Regions from separate parts of the Neoundibacterium parvum genome, predicted to be linked through region 4. Evidence: predicted binding sites of a transcription regulator. Region 4 holds the regulator's gene; each other region holds the start of a gene.

Region 1 (3,209 bases), 2.2 Mb from region 4:
AAGGCTTTATCGCCGCCAAGGTGATGGTTGAAGGTTTGAAACGCGCCGGTGGTGGCTTAACGCGGGATGGCTTGATACGCGCGCTGGAATCGATGAATTCTTATAACGCCGGCGGATTTCAGGTGAAGTTTAGTAGCAGTAATCACAGCGCATCGACCTATGTCGATTTGAGCGTGATCGGTAAAGACGGTAAGTTCATGCATTAAGTTTGAAACGCCAAATAAAAAACGCAGAACAAGTTCTGCGTTTTTTTACGTCTTAAATCACCATTAAGTCCGCCATTAAGTCTGCAACTAAGTCTGCAACTCATGCAGCGGCCAGCGCGGTCTGACATTAAAACCATACTCGCGCGTTGCCAGCGCAGGATTTTGTTGCAGGCGCATGGCACCGGCAAAGGCGATCATGGCGCCGTTGTCGGTACAAAATTCCAGCTCGGGGTAAAACACCTGATAACGACGCTTGGCGGCAGCGGCATTTAAGGCGGTGCGCAATTGCTGATTGGCACCGACGCCACCGGCGATCACCAAACGCTTTAAGCCTTGTTCTTTGAGTGCCGTCATGGATTTGGCGACCAGCACGTCGACCAGAGCATCGACAAAGCCACGCGCGATATTGGCCTTGTCTTGCTCGCAGATGTCGGTGTTATGGTTTTTTACCACCGTTAATACGGCAGTTTTGAGACCCGAAAAACTAAAATTGAGGTCTTTCGAGTGCAACATAGGACGTGGCAATTTATACGCCGCGGGGTCGCCAAACTCGGCCAGACGCGAAATCGCCGGCCCACCGGGATAAGTTAAACCCAGCAGTTTGGCCGATTTATCGAAGGCTTCGCCGGCCGCATCATCTAGCGTTTCACCGAGTAATTTGTACTGTCCTACGCCATCCACACGCATCAATTGCGTATGACCGCCCGATACCAGTAAGGCGATGAAGGGGAATTGCGGTGGCTGGCTCGCTAACAAGGGGGACAGTAAGTGCCCTTCCAGATGATGGATGCCTATGACCGGTTTATCTAATGCCAGCGCCAGGCCGCAGGCTACCGAGGCCCCGACCAGCAAGGCACCGGCCAGCCCCGGGCCTTGGGTGTAGGCGATGGCGTCGATCTGATGTTTGTCCAGCTTGGCCTGGGTTAATACTTCGGTCAATAAGGGCAGGGCGCGCCGTATATGGTCGCGTGAGGCGAGCTCAGGCACGACGCCGCCGTATTCCTGATGCATGGCGATCTGCGAGTGCAGCGCATGCGCCAGCAAGCCGTGTTCAGTGTCGTACAAGGCCAAGCCGGTTTCATCGCAGGAGGATTCAATACCGAGAACTATCATTAAAAATGGTTTCTTATTTAGATGTTTTGCAAAAGCGACAAGCCCTCTGAGCTTGATCTGGTGCGGATTTTGCTTACTTAGTTGAAGTAAGTATCCGTAAAAGACAGATTATAGGTCTTAACCAGCCAATCAGCAGCACTCTAGAGTATCAAAATATGAAAGCAGCTAGTTTACGGATCGTGGTCGTGAATACCGTTATCCCGGTCGAAAATGAGCAGGAGAGCCATGTGCAGGCGCAACTGGCACGCTCGCGCGCCTTACGCATAGGCTTGCTGCAGGCTGGCTACAACATCATTGCGGTACTGCCTGGCGATCTCTACATGACCGAGCGCATTGCGCAATTGCAGCCCGACATGATCATCATCGATGCCGAATCGGATGCGCGTGATGTTCTCGAGCACATGGTGTTAGCGACCCGCGATGCACCACGCCCTATCGTTTTGTTCACGGAAGACAGTGATCAAAGCAATATGGCTGCAGCCATGGAGGCAGGGGTCTCGGCCTATGTGGTGGCAGGTTTGCAGACCGAGCGTATCAAACCTGTGCTGGATGTGGCGATGGCGCGTTTTAATGCCGACCAAAAACTGCGTTCCGAATTATCGGATACCAAGGCTAAGTTGGCCGAGCGCAAAACCATAGAGCGCGCCAAGGGTTTGCTGATGGAGCGCCATCAGCTATCAGAAAACGATGCCTACCAAAGGTTACGCAAACAGGCGATGGAAAAAAATCTGAAGTTGGCCGATCTGGCGCAACGGGTGCTGGATGTGGCAGATTTGTTGGGCGCATAGATTTTGAACTGTAATGGTGCGCTGCGTCATAACGGTGCGGTTTTTTCTCTGTATTGGGGATGCTTGGGCGGTTTTAAGCTGTCACTGCTGAGGCCGCACTGATGAAAGAAAACTGGCACAGCAATTGCTAATAGCTAGTAAAGCGCCAACGCTGGCGCAAGAGTGAATCCGGCTAACGGCGGTCGATTCACCGAGACAAAGGTGTCTTCTTACATTGTTTATTCAATGTAGCAAGACGCCTTTTTTGTTTACATTTTTTTCTTAAGCTGGAGCGCACTATGTCAATTCAAACACCAAAGAATAAGTCTGAAGATTTCACTACCGTGGAGGCTCACCTTGATAGCACCCAAACTAATCTTCAGCGCCGTCATTTTTTGCAGGGTGCTGCAGTCGTCGCAGGAGCTGGTGTCGTCGGGCTACGTTCAGGTGGTGTCTGGGCCGCCGGTTCGGATAAGCCAGAGAAAGAAGAAGTGCGCATTGGTTTCATACCGCTTACCGATTGCGCCTCGATTGTGATGGCATCGGTGCTTGGTTTTGATAAAAAATATGGCATCAAAATTATTCCGACCAAGGAATCCTCATGGGCCAGTGTGCGCGATAAATTAGTCAATGGTGAACTCGACGCCGCACATGTCTTGTACGGGCTGATCTATGGGGTGCAGATGGGCGTGAGCGGCAATAAGAAAGACATGGCGGTCTTGATGACTCTGAATAATAACGGGCAGGCCATTACCTTGTCGAAGAAACTGGCGGATAAAGGGGCGGTGGATGGTGCGGGCCTGGCCAAGCTGATGCAAATGGAAAAGCGCGAATACACCTTTGCCCATACCCTCCCGACCGGCACGCACGCGATGTGGCTCAATTACTGGATGGCGGCGCATGGTATCAACCCTTTAAAAGAAGCCAAGGTGATCACCGTGCCGCCACCGCAAATGGTCGCCAATATGCGGGTTGGAAATATGGATGGCTACTGCGTCGGTGAGCCTTGGAATCATAGGGCGATTGCCGACGGTATCGGCATCACAGCAGCGACGACGCAAGATATCTGGAAAGATCATCCAGAGAAAGTCTTGGGCACCAGCGCCGAGTTTGTACAGAAGTA
Region 2 (3,209 bases), 1.2 Mb from region 4:
TTGCAAGGGCTTGCGGCAGATCAGATTTCTATCACTGTCATGGATAGGGGGCCTGGCATTCCCGTAGCTGAACTAAACGCGGTATTGCAGCCGTATTATCGGGTAGAGAATTCACGCAATCGTGACACGGGCGGTAGCGGTTTAGGTCTGGCGATTGCACAGCAATTGAGTCTGACTCTGGGCGGCTCTCTGCATTTAAGTAATCGTGATGGCGGTGGTTTGCTGGCGGAGTTACGCTTGCCGAATCGAGACGCTTAATCCAAACAGTCGATCAAAAAAGGAGCAATATGCGCGAATTAGTGTGGGTGAACGATGCCAGTAAAGTCGATTGGAAGGCGCTTTCCGCCTTGTATAAAATTGCCTTGGGTGAAAAATCGGCAGAGAATCTGGCGATCGTGTTTGCCAATAGTAAGTTCAAACACTTCATTTACGATGGCGAGCGCCTGATCGGTGCCGGCCGTGCTCTGGCTGATGGCGTCGATTGCGCGTATTTGTGCGACATCGCTATCTTGCCCGAGTATCAGGGGCAGGCGCTCGGCAAGGCCATGGTGAATAAATTGTTGGCCGATGCCGCCGGACATAAAAAAGTGATCTTGTACGCCAATCCCGGTAAAGAGGCATTTTACAAAAAACTGGGTTTTTGCAAAATGAATACCGCCATGGCGATCTTCAGCAATCAAGAACTGGCCTTGGCGTCTGGCTTACTCAGCGCTGATTAAGTCACGCGAAGTAAGCCGCACTAAATAAGCAGCACTAAATAAGCAGCACTAAGCGATCGCAATTTCTAAATTCAGTCAGCAGCCGTGTGCGGCTGCTGTATAGGATTTAGGATTAAAAATTCGAGTCAAAAATTTTGCCGAAAATTATGGTACTAGTAGGGGGTATCAGTAGTTGTGCGTCAATTGCGCACATAGAATATGCGCAAGCGACTGGCCTAAGTCTATACTCCCTGTTTTTTTAAGAATAATGGTCTTGGCGATGGTTACAAATAGCTGACCTGGTAGCTAGTTGCAGACATCAAATTCTTACATTTATTTTAGAGAATAGCAGAGTAGACCCCAATGAAAAAGGGACCCGAAGGCCCCTTAATATGTCTTAATGCGTCGCCTAAATAAGCATCAGACGCGACGTCGACGGATCGCTGCGATACCAACCAAAGCGATACCCATTAGCGTCAGCGAACCGGGCTCTGGAACATCAGTTACTGGCGCCGCTGAGCTATACAGGGCAATCACCACGCTGCCCCAGCCACCTTTGTCTGCGCGCCAGGTAGACTGGCCTTGTTCTTCGTATGAGATATCAAAATTGCCGGTAAATTCATTGCGCAAATCGACCCATGCCATAGGCAGGATGAAGCCCGCATTATCTAGTCCATGCAGACCGGCATAAGCACCAGTTCCGACAAAGAAACCAGTCGCAGTGTCCGGTGACAAACCAGGAAAGCCGCCACCTATGTTGCAGCAACCACCCCAGCTATTGGCCACGCCGCTATAAGTAGCAGAGCCGGTGAGACCATTGGCGTAGCTCACATAAATACCGACGCGATTAGCATGCTGGGTGTCGCTAGTGCCCCAAGGATTTGCTGGCATTTCACCGAGCAGTCTTTCGAAATCTGTCCATTCGCTTAACTTTCCCATGCCTTCAAGTGTCATAGGAACGGCCACCGCGCTAGTGGTGACAAACGCGCTGAAGATGAATCCTAGAGCGAGTTGTGCTAAATGTTTGATTTTCATTTTATCTCCTTGATTGAAACAATAATTTGCTGATGAAATCATTGTCAGCAAATACCATGCCAAATATAAAAACAATATAAAAGCAAAATAAAATCAAATACTTAGTGTTTATAGAGCGCAGTTGGGTAGGAAAAGTAAGCGGTAAGTGTAAAAAATATCGACACTTGAATTCGGTCTATCGTGATGCGCCCTCTATATTTAATACTAGGAGGGGGTATCTTGCGGTATGCGTGAATTGCGCACATAGAATATGCGCAAGCGGCTTGGTTAAATCCATACTCCCTGTTTTTTGAAGATTAGATAGCTAGGTGTAGCGCTTGAGTCAATTTACTTGCGGCGCTTGTTATTGCCCCCCCGACTCAACGGTAATTCGCACCGTTATTCATATCTATGACTTCGCCATTGATAAATGCGGGGGCCTCGGTGGCCAGCCAGCACACGGTGCTTGCCACCTCCTCTGCTGTGCAGAAACGCTGACTGATGGTGGCTGCTTTCAAGCGCATTTTTCTGTCTTCCGGAATGTTCTTCATCATGTCAGTGTCGACCGGGCCGGGTGCCACCGAGTTAGCAAGCACGCCTCTGGCGCCAAAGCTTCTGGCCAGCGAGCGCATTGCGTTCATCATTCCGGCTTTGGAAATGCCGTACCAAATGTCTGGATGGCCGATTTCTCCGGCGATTGAACCCATGCTGACGATGCGGCCACCGCCACGCTCGGCCATTTGTTCGGCCACCTCGGCACTCAGGCGTACCGCGCTAATCAGATTTACGTTAAGAATATGCAAAATATCTTCGCTACTGTATTCGCTGAGGGCTTTGCTGTTCATGATGCCGGCGTTGTTAATCAAAACGTCCGGTGTCCCTATGCGCTCGATAATTTGTCTGGTCTGCAGAAAATCAGAGACATCGGTAATCCAACTGCTGATCCCGTCCTGCGCAGCGGCTAGCCCGGATCGTGAGAGTACATGGACTTCATAGCCTTTTTGAAGCAGATTTTTAGATATTTCCAGGCCTATGCCGCGGTTGCCGCCAGTAACGATTGCTTTCATTTTGCTACCCTATAAATTGAGATGCGTCGCTAGATTGCGCAGTGCAGACATTCTGACTTATAAGTTTTTAGAAATAAATAATGCATAATGTAATTAACTACTCCGAAAAACGTAGTAATAAAATTCCCAAAAAAACCTATGGATAAGCTCAAAGCGATACGCAGCTTTGTCGCGATTGCCGACGCTGGCAGTTTCACCGCTGCTGCCACGGCGCTGGCGACCTCGTTGCCCAGTGTGGTGCGGCAACTCGCTGGCTTAGAAGCCTTACTGGGGGCGCGTTTGTTTAATCGCAGCACCCGCCATGTGGCTTTGACTGAACAAGGCCGACTTTATCTGCTGCACGCACGCAGCTTATTGGCGGCCGATGCTGAGGCTGATGCCCAATTGCAGGCCGATCAAAGCGAGCCTCAGGGCCGCTTGGTGATTACTG
Region 3 (3,209 bases), 590 kb from region 4:
AAACCGCCACTCAGAGATTGCACGGCCGCTGATTCCAGGGCTTCCTGATCCGTCATGCTGGGCAAAATTCCGGGGAAGCGCGCTGCCAGCATGGATTTCCCGGTGCCTGGCGGTCCGACTAAAATCAGACTATGACCACCTGCCGCTGCCACTTCCAGCGCGCGCTTTGCTTGTGCCTGCCCCTTCACGTCAGAAAAATCGGGATAGCTCTGGCGAACTGCGACATGACTCAGCTGATGCCGGCTCAGCCTTGTTTCTGGATCGCTAGCGGCGAAGTGGGCGCAAACTTGCAGCAGTGAATCGGCGGGATAAATAAGCGCCTCCGCGACCAGCGCTGCCTCAGCCGCGCTAGCTCTGGGTAAAATAAATGCCCGTGCTGTCTGGCCGCTATTTTCCGCGCCTTTGCAAATTGCAAAAGTCATCGCCAGCGCACCGCGCACCGGCCGTAATTCGCCCGATAAAGATAACTCACCGGCAAATTCGTATTGATCTAAACAGTCAGCGGGGATTTGCCCAGATGCCGCCAAAATCCCTAGCGCAATAGGTAAATCAAAGCGCCCCGATTCTTTCGGTAAATCGGCCGGCGCTAAGTTGACGGTGATGCGTTGCGCGGGAAAATCGAAGCGCGCATTTTGTAAGGCCGCCCTCACCCGGTCTTTAGATTCTTTGACTTCAGTCTCGGGCAAACCAACGATAGTAAAACTGGGTAAGCCATTGGCCAGATGCACTTCTACCGTGACTTCAGGGGCGTCCATACCACTGAGGGCGCGGCTTTTGAGTACGGCGAGTGCCATGGCCGAGGCGTGGGCTTACTGCTTATTTAGCTTCTAATTGGGCCACGCGCGCTTCCAGTTCTTCTAGCTTGGCCCTAGTCTTGGCCAATACCTGCGCCTGTATATCAAATTCTTCACGCGTCACCAAATCGAGCTTGGAAAAACCTTGGCTCATCATGGCCTTGACATTTTTTTCTATGTCTTTTGCCGGAGAGTTTTCCAGGGCCTGATTGATTTTAGCTTGCATGTCAGAAAAGAAATTTTGCTTATCCATGGTATTCCTTATAAAGTGGTTTTTACTCGTCATTTGCACATTTTTGGTGCGTAACTTTTACAGCAGCTCAGATGTAACGCTTTAACTTGGTGCGGGATTACAGAGTCTAGATGTTTTAAATAATATTTTACTATTATTTTGAGTCAGCTTGATGCTTATCATAGCGTATCGCAGCTCAAGTACTAGGTCTTTTATACACTTCGCCACCCTCTCTACACTGGGAAACGAGCAGCATATCCGCGTATTTTTTGTATGTTTTCAATACTTGGCACGAGTTCTGCTTATACAAAATCAAAAGCAAGAAAATCTTTCCATTTGTTATACAACCAAAAGAGGGAACGCAATGAAAAAACTACTACTCTGTGCCGCAGTTGCAGCAGCTTTCACTGGCAGTCTGGCGTATGCCGAAGAGGCTAAGCGTGACAATGAATTTAGTTTCAATCTTGGTGCCGTTAGTGACTACCGCTATCGCGGCATCTCACAATCCCGTCTGGAACCAGCCGTGCAAGGTGGTGCGGATTACACCCACAATCCTAGTGGCTTTTATGCCGGTACTTGGTTGTCTAGCATTAAATGGATCAAAGATGCCGGTGGTAGTGGCAATCTTGAAGTGGACGTGTATGGCGGTAAAAAAGGCGAAATCGTTCCAGGTGTGTCTTACGATGTCGGTGTACTTTCCTATGTTTACCCATCCAATGGCTTAGCGGTTGATGCCAATACCACCGAAATCTACGGCCAAGTTGGTTATGGCCCAGCGTATATCAAATACTCGCACGGCGTGACGAATCTGTTTGGCTTTGATAACAGCAAAAACAGTGGCTACCTTGATCTGGGTGCCAATTTTGAAGTCGCCCCGGGTTACACCTTGGGTCTGCACTACGGTCATCAATCTGTGAAAAATAATAGTGCAGTTGCCTATGACGACTGGAAAGTCGGCGTGAATAAAGAATTTTTCGGTGTGAATTTTGGTCTGGCCGTAATCGGTACCAATGCCAATGAAAAATTGTATGTTACGCCAGCGCCAGACAATAAATTCACAGGCAAAACCGCTGTCGTTTTGTCCGCAGTTAAAACATTCTAAACTTCGAGCCAACCATGAAACTAATTACCGCAATTATCAAACCCTTTAAGCTCGATGAAGTGCGTGAAGCACTGTCAGCGATTGGTGTACAGGGCATCACCGTGACCGAAGTAAAAGGTTTCGGCCGTCAAAAAGGACACACCGAACTGTATCGTGGTGCCGAATACGTGGTCGATTTTTTACCTAAGACCAAGATCGAAGCAGCGGTCGACGATAGCATCGTAGACCGCGCAATCGAGGCGATAGAAACCGCAGCCCGCACCGGCAAAATTGGTGACGGTAAAATTTTCGTCTATTCACTAGAACAAGTAGTGCGTATCCGTACCGGTGAAACCGGCAACGACGCGCTCTAATCGGCCACAGGGGACATCCATGAAAAAACTATTTACACACCTGCTTGCTGCCAGCGCTTTGCTACTGTCTGCCAGCGTATTTTCTTCTGCCATGGCGGCCGATGAAGTCGCTGCCGCTTCGGCAGTAGTAGCATCTGCGGTCTCGGCACCAGCCTCTGCTGCTGCAGAAGTTGCAGCAACTCCAGTCGTCACCAGTGCACCAGCCGTTGAGGCCAGCGCCGCATCGGCCGTCGCGACTCCGGCAGCCGTGCCAAACAAGGGCGATACAGCCTGGATGATGGTCTCGACCTTGTTGGTGATTTTGATGACTATCCCAGGCCTGGCCTTGTTCTACGGCGGCCTGGTACGCTCTAAAAACATGCTGTCTATCCTGATGCAAGTGTTCATGATTTTTGCTGTGATCATCGTATTGTGGTGTGTATATGGGTACTCCCTGGCTTTCACCGAAGGTGGAAGATTCATAGGCTCGTTTGACCGTCTGTTTTTGCAAGGCATCTGGAATCCGGCTACCGCCAGCTTCTCGACTGCTGCTACATTCAGCAAAGGTGTGGTCATCCCTGAGTTTGTCTATGTCGCCTTCCAGGCAACTTTCGCAGCGATTACTTGCGGTCTGATCATCGGTGCTTTCGCTGAGCGTGCTAAGTTCACTGCGGTCTTGTTGTTCGTGGTCTTGTGGTTCACTTTCAGTTATTTACCAATTGCCCATATGGTCTGGTTCTGGACTGGCC
Region 4 (3,209 bases):
ACCCAAACTGCCGACGAGCACATGAATGTGGTGCTCACCAGTAAACCGGGAAAGCAAAATTTCTTCCGGCAAAAACGCGATGGTGGCGATGATTTATGGGTAGAGGGCGTGGCCGATCGCATCGAATACGACGATAAAACTGAATTAGTCAGGTTTATCTCGAAGGCACGTGTCAAGTATCTAGAAGGCAAAAAAGTCACGCAAGAGCAAGAAGGAGAGTTTCTTTCTTACGATAGCCTCAATGACGTGTTTGTTGCGACAAACAGCATAAACGGCACTCATGTGCCAGGTGCTGGTCGCGTGAAATTGACGCTGCAACCCAAGCTGGCAAAACCAGTCAATCTTGTTACTCCGATCAAATAATATGACTAGTACACTCGTCATTCAGGGTTTGCAAAAACGCTATGGGGCGCGCCAGGTGGTGCGCGATGTTTCTTTAGAAGTGAAAAGTGGCGAAGTAGTCGGCTTACTCGGCCCCAATGGCGCGGGTAAGACCACCTCCTTCTATATGATCGTCGGCTTAGTCCCCTCAGATGCGGGGAAAATCGATATCGACGGCGTTGATATCTCGCGCCTACCGATACACCAGCGCGCCAAACTTGGCCTATCTTACTTGCCACAGGAGGCGTCGGTATTTCGCAAGTTGTCGGTGGAAGACAATATCCGTGCGGTACTCGAATTACAAACCGATGAACACGGAAAATCTTTAAGTAAAGCCGCCATCGAACAGCGTCTCGATGCCTTGCTCAATGACTTGCAAATCGAAGGCTTGCGAGAAAATCCAGCGCTCTCTTTGTCTGGCGGTGAACGCAGACGGGTAGAAATTGCCCGTGCACTGGCAACCAATCCGCGCTTCGTTCTGCTCGATGAACCGTTTGCCGGGGTCGATCCGATTGCGGTCATAGAGATACAACGCATCGTGGCTTTCCTGAAAAAACGCGGCATAGGCGTCTTGATCACCGATCACAATGTGCGTGAAACCTTAGGCATTTGCGACCACGCCTGCATCATTAATCAGGGTGCGGTATTAGCCAGTGGTAGTCCGCAAGAAATCATCAGCAATGAATCGGTCAGGCGCGTCTATTTGGGAGAGCATTTCCGCATGTAGCGGAAATCATTATCGGCATGAAGCAAAGCCTACAGCTACGCACCTCGCAACATCTGGCGCTCACGCCACAATTGCAGCAATCGATACGGCTACTGCAATTGTCTACGCTAGAACTGCATCAAGAGCTAGAAAACTTGCTGATAGAAAATCCCATGCTGGAGCGGGTTGATAATCCTCTCGATAGCGCGGTACGCTTGTTGGCGGACGGCGCTATTGGCAGTACAGAATCACGCTCAGAAACGGAGTTCGGGGTCAGCCCCGTTGATGATCAGAATAATGCAAGTAGCGATTCGGGCGAAGTCTCTGAAGTCAGTAATCCTAGCGACAGTACCAGTCCTAGCGAAACCGACTGGAGTTTTGATGACGCTCCGCAAGGCAGTAAATCCTCAGAAGAAGATGAGGGAAGACCGCAATTAGAAGCGGCGCATATTTCCCTAAAAGAACATTTGCTAGAGCAGATGCGCCTGAATCTGCGTGAACCACGCGATCTGGCCTTGGTGGAATTGGTGATCGATGCTCTCGATGACAGCGGCTATCTGATCGAGAGTCTGGAAGATATTCATTCCAGCATTCCGCTAGAACTCTTGGTCGAACCTGAAGAACTCAATTTTGCCTTGTTTATGGTGCAAAGTTTTGACCCGCCAGGAGTGGGCGCTCGCAACTGCGCTGAGTGCCTGGCGCTGCAGATCAAACGTCTGCCCAAAATCCCTTTCGTCACCCGCCGCCTCGCACTTGCCATAGTAGAAACGCAAATAGGCTTATTTGCGCAACGCGATTTTGCTCGCTTAAAGAAAATTTTTAATTGCGACGATGAAGATTTGCGTGAAGCGCAGGTGGTGATACGTTTGTGCAAACCCAAACCTGGCGCCGAGTTTGCCGCCAGCAGTTCTGATTATGTGGTGCCAGATGTGATCGTCAGCAAATCGGCTGACGGCTGGCAAGTGGTATTGAACCAAGACATCATGCCTAAGCTGCGCGTGAATAGCATGTATGCCAATATCATGAAGCAAAATCGTGGCGATGGCAGCCTTACCCCGCAGTTACAGGAAGCACGTTGGCTGATCAAAAATATGCGACAACGTTTCGAGACTATCTTGCGTGTTTCGCAAGCGATAGTTGAAAGACAACGTAACTTTTTCACACATGGAGCGGTCGCGATGCGCCCTCTTGTTTTGCGCGAAATTGCTGATACACTGGGTTTACATGAGAGTACAATTTCTCGTGTGACCACTCAGAAATACATGCTGACCCCACATGGTATGTTTGAGCTGAAGTATTTTTTCGGTAGCCACGTCGCCACTGAAACCGGGGGAGAAGCATCATCAACGGCGATACGAGCACTCATCAAACAATTGATAGGAGCAGAAAACCAGAAAAGCCCACTCTCTGATAGCAAGATTGCAGACATGCTGGGTGAACAAGGGATGGTCATTGCGCGCCGCACAGTCGCCAAGTACCGCGAAGCCCTTAAAATTCCACCAGTCAGCTTGCGAAAATCTTTGTAAATATTGTTCTTGAAATTTTGCCTTAAATTGCTATATATGATTTAGCTCAAACAGGTTTTTCAGATTGGGCCCATAGTAATAGCGATAGTGTCATCAAGTAACATCACCATAGGAGCGTTTTATGAATCTCACCATCAGTGGTCATCACCTTGAAGTAACTCCTGCAATTCGTGAACATGTACAAAATAAGCTAGAACGTATCAGGCGACACTTCGATCAAGTCATTGATATCGCCGTCACCCTGACGGTCGACAAGCTCCGAGAAAAGGACAAACGTCATAAGGCAGATATTAATCTGCACATCAGCGGTAAAGATATCCACGTAGAAAGTCTGGCGCATGATCTGTATGCAGCCATCGACACTCTGGTAGACAAACTAGATAGACAGGTCATTAAACACAAAGACAAAATTCAGGAACATCCGCATCAAGCGATCAAACATATTCCTGATCCAGCCTCAGTGTAAGACTAGCAACCCGCAAAGGGAATCCAAAACTAGGACGCTCATCAGCGTCCTTTTTTGTTTCCGTCTAGAATCCACCTCCACGACAAGACTGGTTTGTACGCTTCCTTGGCAAGCTGCGCAGCATCGCCCT

The links. The regulator sigma-54, encoded in region 4, starts transcription at its own class of promoters, with help from an activator protein. The targets are predictions, from matches to a motif close to TGGCANGNAANCTGCTTT.
Region 1: EJN92_RS14980 (ANTAR domain-containing response regulator) is a predicted target of sigma-54. The motif match lies at 1,378-1,395, and genes of this name have one in related genera.
Region 2: EJN92_RS10655 (PEP-CTERM sorting domain-containing protein) is a predicted target of sigma-54. The motif match lies at 1,778-1,795, and genes of this name have one in related genera.
Region 3: EJN92_RS07790 (TorF family putative porin) is a predicted target of sigma-54. The motif match lies at 1,314-1,331, and genes of this name have one in related genera.

The regions. Positions count from the first base shown of each region.
Region 1 is NZ_CP034464.1:3,426,826-3,430,034, forward strand. Features, by position in the region: gene EJN92_RS14970 (ABC transporter substrate-binding protein) at 1-206, shown strand, start outside; gene tsaD (tRNA (adenosine(37)-N6)-threonylcarbamoyltransferase complex transferase subunit TsaD) at 294-1,319, opposite strand; gene EJN92_RS14980 (ANTAR domain-containing response regulator) at 1,475-2,107, shown strand; gene EJN92_RS14985 (CmpA/NrtA family ABC transporter substrate-binding protein) at 2,386-3,209, shown strand, end outside.
Region 2 is NZ_CP034464.1:2,446,526-2,449,734, forward strand. Features, by position in the region: gene EJN92_RS10645 (ATP-binding protein) at 1-258, shown strand, start outside; gene EJN92_RS10650 (GNAT family N-acetyltransferase) at 288-719, shown strand; gene EJN92_RS10655 (PEP-CTERM sorting domain-containing protein) at 1,119-1,733, opposite strand; gene EJN92_RS10660 (SDR family NAD(P)-dependent oxidoreductase) at 2,093-2,779, opposite strand; gene EJN92_RS10665 (LysR family transcriptional regulator) at 2,918-3,209, shown strand, end outside.
Region 3 is NZ_CP034464.1:1,801,044-1,804,252, forward strand. Features, by position in the region: gene EJN92_RS07780 (YifB family Mg chelatase-like AAA ATPase) at 1-794, opposite strand, end outside; gene EJN92_RS07785 (accessory factor UbiK family protein) at 817-1,047, opposite strand; gene EJN92_RS07790 (TorF family putative porin) at 1,391-2,128, shown strand; gene EJN92_RS07795 (P-II family nitrogen regulator) at 2,143-2,481, shown strand; gene EJN92_RS07800 (ammonium transporter) at 2,501-3,209, shown strand, end outside.
Region 4 is NZ_CP034464.1:1,214,931-1,218,139, forward strand. Features, by position in the region: gene lptA (lipopolysaccharide transport periplasmic protein LptA) at 1-363, shown strand, start outside; gene lptB (LPS export ABC transporter ATP-binding protein) at 365-1,108, shown strand; gene EJN92_RS05140 (RNA polymerase factor sigma-54) at 1,126-2,613, shown strand; gene hpf (ribosome hibernation-promoting factor, HPF/YfiA family) at 2,735-3,079, shown strand.